3 regions of the Streptomyces sp. NPDC090106 genome follow, and region 3 is predicted to be linked to each of the others. Evidence: riboswitches for the same ligand, from Rfam matches in the RefSeq annotation. Region 3 holds a riboswitch; each other region holds the start of a gene.
What was found. A riboswitch is a leader RNA that binds a small molecule or an ion and turns the genes downstream of it on or off. The one in region 3 is predicted to bind S-adenosylmethionine.

Region 1 (5,857 bases), on a different contig from region 3:
CGCCAGGTCACACCGGCCCTGGTCGCGGAGGCCTCCGGCGTACCGGTGGCCCCGCCCCCCGCCCGACCACCCCGGGCCTCACCACCGCCGTCCCCCCGCGTGACCCACCAGGCCCCCACACCCCCGAACGCGGCAACGACACCCCCACCGACAACACCCTTCAGAAGCCCACGCCGTGAAGGGGCGGGGGCGGGGGCGTGGGCATCCGTGGGTGCGGGAGCGGACGCGGGACCGGCGACAGCCCCGGCCCCAGGACCAGACCCGCGCCGGGAAGCCGCCTCGGGAGCCGGGGCCGGCCCACGGCTGGAGGCAACCCCGGACGCAGGGGCTGCCCTGGGCACAGGGGCCTGCTCACGATCAGAGGCCGACTCGGGAGCAAAGGCCGCCCCGGGCAGAGGAGCCGCCCCCGGCACAGGAGCCGATTCGGGACCAGAGGCGTCCTCAAGAGCCAGCACCGACTCAGGTGCAGAAGCCACCCGGGGCGTAGACCCGGGCCCGCCGGCAGCAGCCTCGGACCCCGGCCCAGGAGCAGCCACCACCTCAGAGACCTCGGCCGAACCGCGCACGGCCGCCGCCCCGGACGCAGAGCCCGGCCCGCCGGCAGCAGCCGCGGGCCCCGAGCCCAGCCCAGAAGCAGGCGCCGCCTCAGAAGCATCGGCCGAACCGCGCGCAGAACCCGCCCCGGACACAGAGCCCGGCCCCCGAGCGGCTGACGCCTCAGAAGCCGGGCCCTGCCCGAGGGCAAAGGTCTCCCGGGACGCAGGAACCACCCCAGGCACGGCACCCGGCCCGCCGGCAGCGGCCTCGGGGGGCGGCCCAGGGGCGGGCGCCGTCTCTGGAGCCTCGGCCGGGCCTCGACGAGACCGGGCTTGTGGAGCCGAGGGTGTCTCAGGCGCTGAACCCGTCTCGGGCCCGGGCGCCGGCGTGTCCGTCGCCGTCATCGGGGCCGCGTACTCGACGCGGCTCTCCCTGTCGCCCGAGTCCGGGTGCCGTGGCGCCTCGGGGAGCCAGCGTTCGCCGGTGGGAGGGGTGTGCGGGGTCGGGGCCGTGGGGGTGAACCAGCCGGGGCGGAGCTGTTGGCGCAGGGAGCGGGGGGTGTGGCCGGACGCCTCGACGATCGCCGCGGGGGCGGGGCGGGCGTCCGGGTCGTCGCCCAGGCAGGACTCGACCAGCGCCAGCAGCTGCTGCGGCACCCCGGACAGGTCGAAGTCGCGGGTCAGGATGCGCAGCAGGATGACGGAGTCCTGGCCCTCGCCGAGGGGCTCCCGGCCGCTCGCCGCGTACGCGAGGACCGCGCCGAGCGAGAAGACGTCACTGGGCGGGCCGACCTTGCCTCCGTTGCGGATCTGCTCGGGCGAGACGTACCCGACCGAGCCGACGATCGCCCCGGTCCGGGTCATCGCGGTGGCCTCCAGCGCGCGCACGATCCCGAAGTCGATGACCCGCGGACCGTCCGGCGCGAGCAGGATGTTGGACGGCTTGAGGTCCCGGTGCACCATCCCCTTGGCATGGATCGCCGCGAGCGCCTCACCGAGCGCGGCCCCGAGCACCCGTACGGCGGGCAGCGGCATCGCGCCGCCGTCCAGCACGGCGTCCCTGAGGTTGGGTCCGTCCACGAACTCGGTCGCCATCCACGGGTGTTCGCCCTCGGGGTCGGCGTCGACCACGCGCGCGGTGTACGTCCCCGCACCGCCGACGGTCTGCGCGGCGCGCACCTCCTGCCGGAAGCGGGCCCGGAAGGTGCGGTCCTGGGCGTACTCGGCGCGGACGACCTTCACGGCGAGGAGCAGCCCCGCGCGCGACGAGGCGAGGTACACCTCGCCCATGCCGCCGGACCCGAGTCTGCCCCTTACCTCGTACGGACCGATCCTGTGCGGGTCCGTCGCGCGCAGCGCCTGCACCTACCGCTCCCCCTGGACGTCGTGAGCATGCCCGGCAGGGAGCGTATCGGCAACGCGGGCCGACGGCTCGGGCGGCTCGGGCGGGTCAGACCGCCGGGACGCAGCGCCCGTCCTCGGTGCGGTAGCGCCACTTGGCGCCGTCGCTGACCAGCTCGCGCACGGCGTTCACGAACCGCTCGACGTGCTCGTCCGGGGTGCCCGCGCCGAAGCTGACGCGGATCGCGTTGAGGGACTTCTCGCCGGGCGCGGCCTCGGGGGCGCCGCACTCGCCCTGGGTCTGCGGGTCGCTGCCGAGCAGGGTGCGCACCAGGGGGTGGGCGCAGAAGAGGCCGTCGCGGACGCCGATGCCGTACTCGGCGGAGAGGGCGGCGGCGAAGTGGGAGCTGTTCCAGCCCTCGACGACGAAGGAGATCACGCCGACGCGGGGGGCGTCGTCGCCGAACAGGGAGAGGATCCTGACCTCGGGCACCTCGGCGAGGCCGGCCTTCACGGTGTCGATGAGGTGCTGCTCGCGGGCGACGAGGGTGTCGAAGCCGGCCTCGGTCAGCGCCTTGCAGGCGGAGGCGATGGAGTAGGCGCCGATGACGTTCGGGGAGCCGGCCTCGTGGCGGGCGGCGCTGTCGTGCCACTCGACGGCGACGCCGCCGTCCTCGCGCCGGGTGACCTTGCGGCTGGCGCCGCCGCCCGCGAGGTAGGGCTCGGCGGCCTGGAGCCAGTCGGCGCGGCCCGCGAGGACACCGGAGCCGAAGGGGGCGTACAGCTTGTGTCCGGAGAAGGCGACCCAGTCGACGTCGAGGTCGCGGACGGAGACCGGGTGGTGCGGGGCCAGCTGGGCGGCATCGAGCACGATCCGGGCGCCGTGGGCGTGCGCGGCGGCGGCCAGTTCGCGCACCGGCCACAGCTCGCCGGTGACGTTGGACGCGCCGGTCACACAGACCAGGGCCGGACCGTGCGGGTCACGCTCGGCGAGGGCCTGCTCCAGCGTCTCGACGGCCTGGCGCGGGGTGCGCGGCGCGTTGAGGTAGGTGACCTGCGCGTCCTGCCAGGGCAGCAGGGAGGCGTGGTGCTCGGTCTCGAAGACGAAGACCTGGCAGCCGGCGGGCAGCGCGCGGGCCAGCAGGTTCAGCGAGTCGGTGGTGGAACGGGTGAAGACGAGCTGGTCGTCCTCGCGGCAGTCGAGGAACTCGGCGACGGTCCTGCGGGCGTTCTCGAACAGGTCGGTGGAGAGCTGCGAGAGGTACCCGGCGCCCCGGTGCACGCTGCCGTAGTAGGGCGCGTACGCCGCCACGTCGTCCCAGACCCGCTGGAGGGCCGGGGCGCTGGCCGCGTAGTCGAGGGCCGCGTAGCCGACCTCGCCGCCGGTGACGAGCGGGACGGTGACATCACGTCCCAGAACGGTCAGCGGGGCACAAATGGTCCGGGCGGAGGCAGCGGTGGAGACAGACATGACGGGGCTCCCGTGAGACGTGAGAGATCAGCGCGCAGAAGGGCTGAGGGGAAAGGGGTGCGCGGAGGCGGGGCTCGGCAGCCCTATCGCATTCGCTTGCTCACAGAAGGCTCCTCGACGACCAGGATCCTGGTCCCACACCGAAAAGTGTGCGAGGGATCCGCGCTTGCCGTGGACCTTGCTGTCCACGGCCTGGTCTTCACCCGGGGCACCCCGCCACGGACGGAGGGTTGCCGGACAGTCAGCCGGGGCTTCATGACTGTCACTCATGACCTGCCGAAAAACGTACGCGATGTGATCGTCGTCCCGCAACCCGCGTCCGGATGGCGGGACGGCGATCCTCCGCGTCCTTACGCGTTGCTGGCCGCCACCCAGCGCTCCAGCGTCCCCCGGGCGGCACCGGAGTCGATGGACTCGGCGGCCCGGGCGATCCCCGCGCTCAGCTGGTCGGCCAGCGGTGCCCCGGTCTGCTCCGACGCCACCAGCGCGGCGGCCGAGTTGAGCAGGACGGCGTCACGGACCGGGCCGGTCTCGCCGTCGAGGAGCCGCCGCGCGACCTCGGCGTTGTACGTGGCGTCCGCGCCCCGCAGCGCCTCGACCGGCACCAGCTCGATACCGACGTCACGCGGGTCGAAGGCCTCCTCGCGCACCTTGCCGTCCCGGACGACCCACACCCGGGAGGTGGCGGTGGTCGTCAGCTCGTCGAGACCGTCGTCGCCGCGGAACACCAGCGCGGAGGAGCCCCGTTCGGCGAGCACGCCGGCGATGAGACCGGCCATCCGGGTGTCGAAGCAGCCGATCGCGGAGGCCGTGACCCGCGCGGGGTTGGTCAGCGGGCCCAGCAGGTTGAAGGAGGTCGGGATGCCCAGGTCCCGGCGCACGGCGCCGACGAACCGCATCGAGGGGTGGAACTTGGCCGCGAAGCAGAAGGTGATCCCGGCCCGGTCCACGACCTCGGCGACCCGCGCCGGGGGCAGGTCCAGGTTGATGCCGAGCTTCTCCAGCACGTCGGAGGAGCCGCTCGCGGACGACGAGGCACGGTTGCCGTGCTTGACGACCTTCGTGCCGGTGCCCGCGATCACGATGGCGGACATCGTCGAGATGTTGACGGTCTTCGCGCGGTCGCCGCCGGTGCCGACGATGTCGACGGCCGGGCCGGGGATGTCCAGCGGCAGCGCGTGCGCGTACATCGCCTCCACGAGGCCGGTGATCTCCTCGACCGTCTCGCCCTTGGCCCGCAGCGCCACCATGAAGCCCGCGATCTGGGCGTCGGTGGCCTCGCCGCTCATGAAGCGGTCCATCGCCCACGCCGTGTCACCCGCGCTCAGGTCCTGCCCGGCGAGCAGGCTGCTCAGCACCTCGGGCCAGGAACGGCCCGCCGCGATGTCGCCTCCAGCGGGGGTCACAGCGCTCATCCGGCCGCTCCTGAACGTCGTAGAAGAAGTGTGGACCCCCACCCTATCGAGGCGTGGGGGACGGCGAAGGGCCCCGTCCGCAGACCGGACGGGGCCCTTCTGACCGCTGCGTGGCGAGCAGCGCGGGTGATCAGTGGTGGCCGTGGCCGCTCGTGATCTCCTTGTACTCCTCGACAGTGGGCTTGGGGATCTGGGACTCCTCGCCGAAGTACGCCTCGCTGAGCTTGGCGCGCAGCTTCTCGGAACCCTTCACCTTGCGCTCGACACCGTTCTCGTCGACCGTCGGGCCGATCTCGGCCGGCTTGTACTGCTCGTGCGCGGTGAGCGTGTGCAGCGCGTCCTGGCTGAGCGGCTCGTGCACCTCGATGAACTCACCGTGCGGCAGGCGCTTGATGATGCCGGACTCGCGGCCGTGCAGCACCTTGTCCTTGTCGCGGCGCTGGAGGCCGAGGCAGATCCGCTTGGTGGCGATGAACGCGAGGACCGGGGCGACGAAGAACGCGACCCGGACGAACCAGGTGATGGCGTTGATCGACAGGTGGAAGTGGGTGGCCCAGAGGTCGTTCCCACCACCGACCAGGAGCACGAAGTACACCGTCAGCCAGGCGACACCGAAGGCCGTGCGCGTCGGGGCGTTGCGCGGACGGTCCAGGATGTGGTGCTCGCGCTTGTCGCCGGTGACCCAGGCCTCGATGAACGGGTAGACCGCGATCGCGACCAGGACCAGCGGGAAGATCACCAGCGGGATGAACACACCCAGGACGAGCGTGTGACCCCAGAAGTCGATCTCCCAGCCCGGCATCACACGGATGAGGCCCTCGGAGAAGCCCATGTACCAGTCGGGCTGGGCGCCCGTGGACACCTGGTCCGGACGGTACGGGCCGATGGCCCAGATCGGGTTGATCGAGGCGATGGCCGCGATGACCGAGATCAGACCGAAGACCAGGAAGAAGAAGCCGCCCGCCTTGGCCGTGTAGACCGGGAACAGCGGCATGCCGACCACGTTCTTGTTGGTCTTGCCGGGGCCCGCGTACTGCGTGTGCTTGTGGACGAACACCAGGATCAGGTGGGCGACCATCAGGCCGAGCATGATG
Region 2 (5,857 bases), on a different contig from region 3:
GAGGATGGCGATGTCGCCGAGCATGGCCTTGCGGCGGTCACCGAAGCCCGGGGCCTTGACGGCGACGGACTTGAAGGTGCCGCGGATCTTGTTGACGACCAGGGTCGACAGGGCCTCGCCCTCGACGTCCTCGGCGATGATCAGCAGCGGCTTGCCCGACTGCATGACCTTCTCCAGGAGCGGGAGCAGGTCCTTGACGGAGCCGATCTTGGAGTTGGCGATCAGGATGTACGGGTCGTCGAGCGACGCCTCCATCCGCTCCATGTCGGTGGCGAAGTACGCCGAGATGTAGCCCTTGTCGAAGCGCATACCCTCGGTGAGCTCCAGCTCCAGACCGAAGGTCTGGGACTCCTCGACGGTGATGACGCCTTCCTTGCCGACCTTGTCCATCGCCTCGGCGATGAGCTCGCCGATCTGGGTGTCGGCGGCGGAGATGGAGGCCGTGGAAGCGATCTGCTCCTTGGTCTCGACATCCTTCGCCTGCTCGAGCAGGGCACCGGAGACGGCCTCGACGGCCTTCTCGATACCGCGCTTGAGAGCCATCGGGTTGGCACCGGCGGCCACGTTGCGCAGACCCTCGCGCACCAGGGCCTGGGCCAGAACGGTCGCGGTGGTCGTACCGTCGCCGGCGACGTCGTCCGTCTTCTTGGCGACTTCCTTGACCAGCTCGGCGCCGATCTTCTCGTACGGGTCCTCGAGCTCGATCTCCTTGGCGATGGAGACACCATCGTTGGTGATCGTGGGGGCGCCCCACTTCTTCTCGAGGACGACGTTGCGGCCCTTGGGGCCGAGCGTCACCTTGACGGCGTCCGCGAGCTGGTTCATGCCGCGCTCGAGGCCGCGCCGCGCCTCCTCGTCGAACGCGATGATCTTGGCCATGTGAAGTGGTCCCTCCAGGACTGGGGGTGATTCCTTCGGACCGCGCCCGCGCCCGCGACGGACGGCTCGCACACCTCGTGGTTCCTTGCCCCACCCGGCCTGCGGGCCTCACCGACCCGGTCCTCGTTGTCACTCTCACCTTCAGAGTGCTAACGCCAATGATTAGCACTCGGCATGGTCGAGTGCAAGCGGCTCTCGGGGATCGACCGGGGCGCTCCGCCAGGCGCGAACAGGGCGGCGGGGGGCCTGCGGGCACGCCCGGCCCTCCGGGCACGCCGAAGGGCCCGCACCCATGACTCCCCATGAGGTGCGGGCCCTTCGAAGAAGAACGTCGCTGCTAGTTCAGTCGGCGCGCGCTTCAGCCGGTCGCCAGTCGGACCATGTCCGCCTGCGGCCCCTTCTGGCCCTGCGAGATCTCGAAATCGACCCGCTGACCCTCTTCCAGGGTGCGGTAGCCGTCCATCTGAATCGCGCTGTAGTGGACGAATACATCCGCACCACCGTCGACCGCGATGAAGCCGTACCCCTTCTCCGCGTTGAACCATTTGACGGTGCCCTGAGCCATGCCTAACTCCCCTATTACTGGCCCTTGCACGGACCCGCACTTCGCGGATCCGGGTCAGACCTCACCCCCCACAGGATTGGGGGCGTGCGCCGGAACGCGTCGACCGCGGCCGAATGTATCCGTCCAACTGCCCTCTGCAACAGGTCAATCGGACGAGAATTCAGGGCAAGACCAGTCAGGAATGTACGGAGAATTCCGCTGAATATGGGTCAAGTCGGGCCCCATAAAAGGAATAAAAGACGCAGAAGAGGCGCGCACTTTGGCTACTTCTCATCGCAAGTGGAGCCAGAACTCATATGCGTATGGCATGAAGGGTGCGGCAGCTTCCCCAACTGTACCGCGCTCAACCATGCAGAATTGCCCCCTCCGTTTCTCTCACGGAGGGGGCAATTCGATGAACAGTGCGTGATGCGGCTCAGCAGCCGCCGGCCACCGCCGGGATGATCGAGACGCCGGCGCCGTCGGGCGTCGCGGTCTCCAGGCCCTGCTCGAACCGGACGTCGTCGTCGTTCACGTACACGTTGACGAACCGGCGCAGCTTGCCCTGGTCGTCCAGGACACGGGCGGCGATGCCCGTGTGGTTCTTCTCCAGGTCGGCGATGACCTCGCCGAGGGTGGCGCCCTCGGCGGGCACCTCGGCCTGCCCACCGGTGTAGGTGCGCAGGATGGTGGGAATGCGGACGTTGACGCTCACGAGGGAACCTCCGGTCGGTACTAGGTCTTTCAGGGTCCGGCCCAGACTGGGGCTCGACGGCTACGCGAGTCCGGCCTCGCGGAAGGAGTCGAGGCTGGGACGGATCGTCGCGGTGAGCCCGGTGCCCGCCACCGCGTCCAGCGTCTTGAGTCCGTCCCCGGTGTTCAGCACGACGGTCGTCTTCGCCGGGTCCAGCAGCCCGTTCTCGATCAGCTTGCGGGTCACGCCCACGGTCACCCCGCCCGCGGTCTCCGCGAAGATGCCCTCGGTGCGGGCCAGCAGCTTGATCGCGTCGACGATCTGCTCGTCGGTCACGTCCTCCACGGCGCCGCCGGTGCGCCGGGCGATGTCCAGGACGTAGGGGCCGTCCGCCGGGTTGCCGATGGCGAGCGACTTGGCGATGGTGTCGGGCTTCTGCGGCCGGACGACGTCGTGGCCCGCCTTGTAGGCGACGGACACCGGCGAGCAGCCCTCGGCCTGGGCGCCGAAGATCTTGTACGGCCGGTCCTCGACGAGCCCGAGCTTGATCAGCTCCTGGAGCCCCTTGTCGATCTTCGTCAGCTGCGAGCCGGACGCGATCGGGACGACGAGCTGGTCGGGCAGCCGCCAGCCGAGCTGCTCGCAGATCTCGTACGCGAGGGTCTTGGAGCCCTCCGCGTAGTAGGGCCGCAGATTGACGTTGACGAAGCCCCAGCCCTCGCCGGCCGGGTCGCCGATGAGCTCGGAGCAGAAGCGGTTGACGTCGTCGTAGTTGCCCTCGATGCCGACGAGCTCACCGCCGTAGACGGCGGCCATGACGACCTTGCCCTGCTCCAGGTCGTGCGGGATGAACACGCAGGAGCGGAAGCCGGCGCGGGCGGCGGCGGCGCCGACGGCACCGGCGAGGTTGCCGGTGGAGGAGCAGGAGAGCGTGGTGTAGCCGAAGGCGCGCGCCGCCTCGACGGCCTGGGCGACGACACGGTCCTTGAAGGAGTGCGTCGGGTTGCCGGAGTCGTCCTTGACGTACAGCCCGCCGGTGACGCCGAGCTCGGCGGCGAGGTTGTCGGCCTTGACGAGGTGGGTCCAGCCCGGGTTGATGTTGGGCTTGTCGGCCACGTTCGCCGGGACGGGCAGCAGGGGCGCGTAACGCCAGATGTTCGCGGGTCCCGCTTCGATCCGCTTGCGGAGTTCCTCGGTGTCGTACCCGGAGAAGTCGTACGCGATCTCCAGCGGGCCGAAACACTCCTCGCACGCGAAGACCGGACCGAGAGGGACCCGGTGGCCGCATTCGCGGCAGCTCAACGCGGTGGCGGGGCCGAGATCGACCTGGGTTCCGGAGGTGTTCGCGACAGTCTGCGCAGCCATGAGAGGCGAGGCCCTTTCTCCTCATCTTCCTCACGACGCATCTCGCCGTGAGACGGATTTGGCACCTTCCCGAGTCGGGAGCCTCACGTACGCGAGAACCGACTGGAGGGTTGCCGGGGCTTCATCGGGCCGTATCCCTCTGCCCCTCTGGATGAGCGGTATGAAGTTGTCGATCTGTGGTCGATCCGTGGTCGATCCGTGCGTGGATCACCGCGTGGATCTCGGTGGGGCCGTCCAGGACATGCGATGGTCACCCGCCTTGTTCAAGACTGTAACCGACAACAAGGACAGTTGAGATAGTCGTCCGAACCGCGAGATGGATCACACACGACGATCCCCCCGCCGCCCCACGCAGAGGAGTCGCCCACGTGCTGAAAGAAACAGAGCGCTGGCTGGCCACCCGCTCCTGGTCCGTGACCGACCGCCCTCTGCACCGGATCATGGCCGCGAAACAACGCACCGGTCAGACGGTCAGTGTCGTCCTGCCCGCGCTCAACGAGGAGGAGACCGTCGGTGACATCGTCGCGGTCATCCGGCACGACCTCATGCAGCAGGTGCCCCTCGTCGACGAGATAGTCGTCGTCGACTCGGGCTCCACCGACCGCACCTCGGCGGTGGCCGCCGCGGCGGGCGCCCGGGTCGTGCACCGGGACGAGATCCTGCCCCGCATCCCCGCGGCCCCCGGCAAGGGCGAGGTCCTGTGGCGCTCCCTCCTCGTCACCTCCGGTGACATCGTCTGCTTCATCGACGCCGACCTGAAGGAGTTCTCCTCCGACTTCGTCTCCGGCATCGTCGGCCCGCTCCTGACCGACCCGGGCGTCGACCTGGTGAAGGCCATGTACGACCGTCCGCTGGGCGGTGCGGCGGGCCAGGGCGGCCGGGTGACGGAGCTGATGGCCCGCCCCCTGCTGAACATGCACTGGCCCCAGCTGGCCGGTTTCGTCCAGCCGCTCGGCGGCGAGTACGCGGCCAGACGCTCCCTGCTGGAGCAGCTCCCCTTCCCGGTCGGCTACGGCGTCGAGCTGGGCATGCTGGTGGACGCCCTGCACCTGGTCGGCCTCGACGCGCTGGCCCAGGTCGACGTCGGCGTCCGCAAGCACCGCCACCAGGACGGCCAGGCGCTCGGCCGGATGTCCGCCGCGATCTACCGCACGGCACAGCTCCGCCTCGCCCGCGGCCATCTGATCCGCCCCGCGCTGACCCAGTTCGAGCGGGGCGAGGACGGCTTCGAGCCGCGCACGTACTCGGTCGACACCGAGGAACGGCCGCCCATGGTGGAGATCTCCGAGTACGCCGAGCGGAAGGTCGCGTAACGCCCCGGGAGCCCGCCGTATACGGCTGGATACCTGCGGTGACCGTACGTTTGAGCGTTTACGCGCCGGGCTAGGTTGAGGCGTATGGCGTCCCTCTCCCCCACGGCCCCCGCCCCTGCCTCCGCCCGGGTGCTCGTGGCCTCCAACCGCGGGCCGGTCTCGTACGAGGTACGGGACGACGGCACGCTCAGCGCCCGGCGGGGCGGCGGCGGGCTGGTCTCCGGGCTGTCGGCGATCGGCCCGGACGCGGACGCCCTGTGGGTGTGCTCGGCGCTGTCCGACGGCGACCGGGAGGCGGTGCGGCGCGGGGCCGGCGAGGACGGCGTGCGGATGCTCGCCGTCCCGGCGGACGTGCACGCGGACGCCTACAACGGCATCGCGAACTCGGTCCTGTGGTTCGTCCACCACATGCTCTACCAGACCCCGCTGGAGCCGTCCTTCGACGCGGAGTTCCGGCGGCAGTGGGCGCGCTACGAGGAGTACAACGCCGCCTTCGCGCGGGCGCTGGCCGAGGAGGCGGCGGACGGCGCGGCCGTCCTGGTCCAGGACTACCACCTGTGCCTGGTCCCCGGGATGCTCCGCGAGCTCCGCCCCGACCTGCGCATCGGCCACTTCTCGCACACCCCGTGGGCGCCGGTGGACTACTTCCGGATGCTCCCCGACGACATCTCCGCGCAGATCCTGCGGGGCATGCTGGGCGCCGACCGGCTGGGCTTCCTGACCCGGCGCTGGGCCGACGCGTTCGAGCGCTGCGCGGCGGAGCTGGCCGGCGGGCTCGGGGACACCCGGGTGGGCGTGCACGGGCTCGGCGCCGACGCGGACTTCCTGCGGAAGCGGTCCCACGCGCCGGACGTCACCGACCGCATGGCCGCGCTGGCGGCCGAGATCGGCGAGGGCCGCAAGGCGATCGTCCGGGTCGACCGCACCGAACTGTCGAAGAACATCGTCCGCGGCCTGCACGCCTACGCGGCCCTGCTGGAGAGCCGCCCGGAGTGGCGCGAGCGGGTGGTCCACGTGGCGTTCGCCTACCCCTCCCGGCAGGACCTGGCGGTGTACCGCGAC
Region 3 (5,857 bases):
CTCGCGCCGACCCTGCCGCGCAGCGCCCAGGGGCACCCGGTGGTCTTCCAGGCAGGTGACTCCGGGGAGGGGCGCGACTTCGCGGCCCGCAACGCCGATGTCATCTTCTCCGCGCACGGCAGCGACTTCGACGACGCGCTGGCCTTCGCCGACGACATCCGCACCCGGCTGCGTGCCGTCGGACGGCCGGACGACGATCTGCGCATCCTGCCGGGCACCGAGATCATCATCGGGGCCACCGAGGAGGAGGCCGAGGAGAAGAAGCGCTGGATCCGCCTCCAACAGGTCACCCCCGCGACGGCGTTGGGCATCGCGACGCTGCTGTGGGGCATCGATCTGTCCGGCCGTGACGCCGACGGTCCGCTGCCTGAGGAGGACCCGGTCGTCGCCGAGAACGACGGTTCCTTCGGCGCGCGGCGGGTCGCCGACCCGCGCACGGTCGTCGCCGAGTGGCGGGCCAGGGCGGAGGCGAACGGCTGGTCGCTGCGCGAGACCGTCATCGCGCTCGGCCCGCAGCGCGGCCACGTCGGCACCCCGTCGGGCCTCGCCGACAAGTTCGCCCGCTTCGTCCGGCACGGCGCCGTGGACGGCTTCAACGTCACGCCGTACCTGATCCCCGACGGGCTCGACGACATCGTCGACCTGCTCGTCCCCGAGCTCCAGGAACGCGGGGTGTACCCCACGGAGTACGCCGGTACGACGCTGCGCGAGCACCTGGGGCTGCGGGCACCCCTGACCCACCGGGCCGCGGCCGACCGGACCGCGGCCGACCGGCGCCGCGCGGGCTGACCGCCGTCCACCGTTCCGTCCGAGGAGGATTCATGACGACCGAGGCCACCACGACCAAGGCCGGCACGACCGATCTGCACGCCTTCACCGAGAGCTGGCTGGAGTGGTACCGCGCGCAGGAGGCGCGGCTCTCCGCTCCGCACGGGTTCCTCGCGATCACCGGGCTGCACTGGCTCGACGAGCGCCCGCAGCGGTTCCCCGACGCGCCGGGCGCCTGGCACACCGGCCCCGACGGGGTCGTCGTCGCGCTCGGCGAGGGCGAGGAACTGGTCGTCGAGGGGCGGCCGGTGCGCGGCGAACACCGCTTCGGAGTGCTGCCCGAGCGGGGCGGCGTCGACGCGGTGTGGGGCGACGCGGTGATCGAGGTCGCCAAGCGCGGCGGCAACGACATCGTGCGGCCCCGGCACCCGGACGCGCCGCTGCGCACGGACTTCACGGGGACGCCCGCCTACGCGCCGGACCCGCGCTGGGCGGTGCCGGGCCGGTACGTCCCGTTCGAGACCCCGAGGCCGACCACCGTGGGCGCCGCCGTGGAGGGCCTTGAGCATGTGTATGACGCGCCGGGCCGGATCGAGTTCGACCTGGACGGGCGGCGGTTGTCACTGACCGCGTTCCCCGGGCACGGGGAGGGGCGGCTGCTGGTGCTGTTCACGGACGCGACCTCCGGCGTCACCACGTACGCCGCGAACCGGGCACTGGCCCTGGAGGCGCCCGGCGGCGACGGCACCCTCGTCGTCGACTTCAACCGGGCCGCCAATCTGCCGTGCGCCTACACCGACTTGGCGACCTGCCCGCTGCCTCCGGCCGAGAACCGGCTCCCGGTGGCGATCGAGGCGGGCCTGAAGATCCCCCGCGAGCGCGGCGGTTCGTGATCCGGCGCGTCTCACGCCGCGGAACCGTCGTTGACGTGATGTGAGACCGCTTCGTACGATCACTGACGGCATCGAGTGTCAGCGTCAAGCCCTGGCTCGCTGACCGGCAACCCTCCCGCGCGGTGGGGTGCTCCAGGTGAAGGCCCGGCGCGGATCGTGGTGATCCCCGCAAGCGCGTGGCCCCCCCTCGACGGGGGCGGAGACAAGGAGGACCGGTATGCGCCACAGCGGCGACCCGCGCGCCTCGTTCGCCCCCGCCACGGTGTTCTCCCGGCTCGCCCGCCGGCGCCACATCGATCTCAAGCGCTCGACCAGCTGTCTCTGTCAGGCCTGACACCCCCGTCGCCGGTCGTGATCCGGCACGCCCCGGTGGTCGTCGCAGCCGTCCACGGCTGCCTTCGCCGTCGCCCTCTCGCTGAACGACGGCCGCCCTCGTCCTCGCCGTGATCCTCGGGCTCCTTCGCCCGCCCTCCGGCCCACGGCTGCCTGCGCCTTCCCCCGGCCCCCTGTCTGCACAGCGCTCCCCGGCGCCGGTCACGCACCGGCCGGGGCCGCACACCCCCGCACGGCCGTGCCCCGAGCGGCACCGCCCTGTCCGGTGACCCGAGTAGGAGAATCCTCCGTGACAGCTCTTCCGGCTTTCAGATCCCCCCGATGGGCGGCGGCCACCGCCCTGTTCACCACCGGTGTGCTGTTGACCGCCTGCGGTTCGGGCACCGACGGCTCCGGCTCCGGTGGCGGCGAGCCCCGGTCCGGTGGCACCCTGACGTTCGCGGTGGGCTCGGACGCCGGGTGCGTCGACCCGCAGCAGGTCGCGAGCAACGACACCATCTACTCGGTGCGCCAGACCGTGGACTCCCTCACCGACCAGGACCCGGAGACGGGGAAGATCGTGCCGTGGCTCGCGAAGAGCTGGGACATCAGCGCCGACACGACCACCTTCACCTTCCATCTGCGCTCCGGCGTCACCTTCAGCGACGGGTCGAAGCTGACCGCGCAGGTCGTCAAGGACAACTTCGACGCCGTGCCTGAGCTCGGCGCCCTCGCGACCCTCGCCCAGGGCTATCTGAGCGGTGTCAAGAACACCACGGTGGTCGACCCGCTGACCGTCAAGGTGACCTTCGCGGAACCCAACGCCCAGTTCCTCCAGGCCACTTCGACGCACTCGCTGGGCATCGAGTCGTCGGCGAGCGTGCGGCGGACACCGCAGCAGCGGTGCAGCGAGGGCATCGTCGGGTCCGGGCCGTTCGTACTGAAGCGGTACGTGCAGAACCAGTCGATCACCCTGGCCAAGCGCACCGGTTACGCGTGGGGCTCCTCCCGCTGGGACAAGCAGGGCGAGGCCTATCTGGACCAGCTGGTCTTCAAGGTCGTGCCCGAGGCGGGCGTGCGCGCCGGCAGCCTCCGGTCCGGCCAGGTGGACGCGATCGGCAGCGTCGGCAAGGCCGACGAGACGGCCCTCAAGGGCGGACAGGTCAGCCTCCAGCGGCGCGCCAACCCCGGCGTGGTGTTCGGACTCGGCCTCAACAACGCGCGCCCCGCCCTCAAGGACGCCAGGGTACGCCAGGCGATCCTGGCCGCCATCGACCGCGAGGAGATCGCCGGCACCGTCTTCCCGACCGGGACCCGCGCGGCGACCAGCGTCCTGGCGCACACCACACCCGACTACACCAGCCTCGCCTCCGACCTGTCCTTCGACGCGGACAAGGCGAAGTCCCTGCTGGACGAGGCGGGTTGGAAGACCGGCGACGACGGCATCCGCACGAAGGGCGGCAAGAGGCTCGCCCTGACCGTCGACTGGGTCCCCAACTCGGCCACCAACCAGCCCGCGCTGGAACTGCTCCAGCAGCAGCTGAAGGCGGTCGGCGTCCAGGTGACCCTCAAGCAGCTCCAGATCACCCAGTTCGCCCCGATCCTCCAGGCGGGCGACTACGACGCGGCCTGGGGCAACATCACCCGGGCCGACCCGGACATCCTGCGCAGCTCCTTCTCCACGAAGCTCGCCAACAACTACCGCGTCCCGGAAGGGGAGCTGGACACGGCGCTGACCGCGCAGGCGGCGACCACGGACCCGGCCGAGCGCGCGGAACTGGTCGCCCGGGCGCAGCAGCTGATCGTGCGGAACGCCTACTACGCGCCCGTGGTGGAGCTCCAGACCCAGATCGGTGTGTCTAAGAAGGTGCACGACCTGGACTTCGACGCCTCCAGCCGGCTCCAGTTGCACGACACGTGGATCGGCTAGACCGTGCGCCGCTATGTGATCAAGCGTCTCGCGCAGGCGGTCGGGGTGCTGTGGGCGGCCTACACGGTCTCGTTCCTCGTGCTGGACTATCTGCCGGGCGACCCCGTCACGGCGATGGCGAGCGCGGGCATGGACTCGGGTGAGGTCGACCCGGCACGGCTCGCGGCGCTGCGCCATGAGTACGGCTTCGACCAACCGGTGCTGGTCCAGTACGCGGACTATCTGGGGCGGGCGGTGCACGGCGACTTCGGCGACGCGATCTCCACCGGCCGCCCGGTCACCTCGACCCTGGCGGACGCGCTGCCGCAGACCCTCCAGCTCACCGGTGCGGCGCTGTTGCTCGCGGTGGTCCTCGGCGGAGGTCTCGCGGTGGCGGCGACCTTCACCTCCCGGCGCTGGCTGCGGCAGTTCCTGCTGTCGCTGCCGCCGCTCGGGGTGTCGGTGCCGACGTTCTGGGTGGGGCTGCTCCTCGTCGACATGTTCTCGTTCCGGCTGAACTGGTTCCCGGCCTTCGGCAACGACGGCTTCCGGGGCCTGGTGCTGCCCGCCCTGACGCTCGCGGTCCCGACGGGGGCGCTGGTCGCCCAGGTGCTGGCCAAGAGTCTGCTGACGGCGCTGGACCAGGCGTACGTGGAGACGGCGCGGGCCAAGGGCGCGGGGCGCTGGCGGGTCCATCTGCGCCACGCGCTGCGCAACGCCTCGCTGCCCGCGCTGACGGTCGTCGGCCTGCTGGTGGGGCAGCTGGTGGCCGGTTCGGTGGTCGTCGAGACGGTGTTCTCGCGGGACGGGCTGGGCCGGGTCACCGCGGCGGCCGTCACCACCCAGGACATTCCCCTGGTCCAGGGGGTGGTGGTGTTCGGGGCGCTGATCTTCGTGACGACGAACCTGCTGGTCGATCTGGTCTATCCGCTCCTCGATCCGCGGATCGTGGTCGCCTCGGACAGAAGGGCGAGCTTCGCATGAGCCGGAACCAGAGCCTTGTCGACATCGGCGGTCCGCTCAAAGAGCCTCAGGAGGGGCCTCACGAGGGGCCTCATGGAGACCCGGTCGAGGCCCGCCCTGGCCTCCCGGAACCGGCGGACGGCACCGGAAAGCAGCCCGGCCGGGGGCGGCGCACCGGCCTGCGCAGGACAGGGCGGTTCCTGCTGCGCCGGCCCGGTCTGCTGCTGTCGGGGATCGTCGTCGTGCTGGTGGTGCTGGCCTCGTTCCGGCCCGGACTGTTCACCTCGCGGGACCCGCTCAAGGGGGTGCCCGCGGAGAACTTCCGGGGCCCGAGCGGCGCCCACTGGTTCGGGACGGACGAACTGGGGCGCGACGTGTTCGCCCGGGTGGTGCACGGCGCCCAGCTGTCCCTCAAGGCCACGCTGATCGCCGTCCTGGTCGCGTTCGTGGTCGGTGGCCTGCTCGGCGTGGTCGCCGGGTTCGTGGGCCGGTGGGTGGACGACGTGCTGATGCGGTTCGTGGACGTGCTGCTGGCCATCCCGGCGCTGTTCCTGTCGCTGGCGCTGGTCACCGCGCTCGGCTACGGGACGGTGAAGGTGGCCGTCGCGGTCGGTGTCGCGAGCGTCGCCTCGTTCGCCCGGGTGGCGCGCGCCGAGGTGCTGCGGGTACGGCAGGCGGTGTTCGTCGAGGCGTCACGTTCCTGCGGTGCCCGCTGGTACTCGGTGCTGGGCCGGCATGTGCTGCCCAACGCGGCGGGGCCGGTGATCGTGCTGGCCACGCTGGACTTCGGCGCCTCGATCCTCGCCGTGTCCGCGCTGAGCTTCCTCGGCTACGGGGCGCCGCCACCGGCCCCGGAGTGGGGCACGCTGATCTCCGACGGCCGCAACTACCTCGCCAACGCCTGGTGGCTGACCGCGCTGCCCGGTCTGGCGATCGCCGCGACCGTCCTGGCCACCAACCGCATCGCGCGGGCGCTGGACGGCGAATGGGCGGGGCAGCGATGACCGACGCG

Region 1: another riboswitch for S-adenosylmethionine. It lies ahead of ACIPSE_RS18115 (aminotransferase class V-fold PLP-dependent enzyme); the one in region 3 lies ahead of ACIPSE_RS24295 (ABC transporter substrate-binding protein).
Region 2: another riboswitch for S-adenosylmethionine. It lies ahead of thrC (threonine synthase); the one in region 3 lies ahead of ACIPSE_RS24295 (ABC transporter substrate-binding protein).

What each region holds. Positions count from the first base shown of each region.
Region 1 is NZ_JBIVDS010000005.1:236,047-241,903, reverse strand. Features, by position in the region: gene ACIPSE_RS18120 (PQQ-binding-like beta-propeller repeat protein) at 1-1,901, opposite strand, end outside; gene ACIPSE_RS18115 (aminotransferase class V-fold PLP-dependent enzyme) at 1,987-3,348, opposite strand; SAM riboswitch class IV at 3,506-3,622, opposite strand; gene trpD (anthranilate phosphoribosyltransferase) at 3,699-4,763, opposite strand; gene ACIPSE_RS18105 (cytochrome bc complex cytochrome b subunit) at 4,894-5,857, opposite strand, start outside.
Region 2 is NZ_JBIVDS010000014.1:141,040-146,896, reverse strand. Features, by position in the region: gene groL (chaperonin GroEL) at 1-879, opposite strand, end outside; gene ACIPSE_RS36780 (cold-shock protein) at 1,238-1,444, opposite strand; gene ACIPSE_RS36775 (MoaD/ThiS family protein) at 1,860-2,138, opposite strand; gene thrC (threonine synthase) at 2,199-3,482, opposite strand; SAM riboswitch class I at 3,501-3,640, opposite strand; gene ACIPSE_RS36765 (glucosyl-3-phosphoglycerate synthase) at 3,851-4,795, shown strand; gene ACIPSE_RS36760 (trehalose-6-phosphate synthase) at 4,880-5,857, shown strand, end outside.
Region 3 is NZ_JBIVDS010000007.1:370,400-376,256, reverse strand. Features, by position in the region: gene ACIPSE_RS24305 (NtaA/DmoA family FMN-dependent monooxygenase) at 1-789, shown strand, start outside; gene ACIPSE_RS24300 (DUF1684 domain-containing protein) at 822-1,661, shown strand; SAM riboswitch class IV at 1,729-1,842, shown strand; gene ACIPSE_RS24295 (ABC transporter substrate-binding protein) at 2,284-3,903, shown strand; gene ACIPSE_RS24290 (ABC transporter permease) at 3,907-4,866, shown strand; gene ACIPSE_RS24285 (ABC transporter permease) at 4,863-5,849, shown strand; gene ACIPSE_RS24280 (ABC transporter ATP-binding protein) at 5,846-5,857, shown strand, end outside.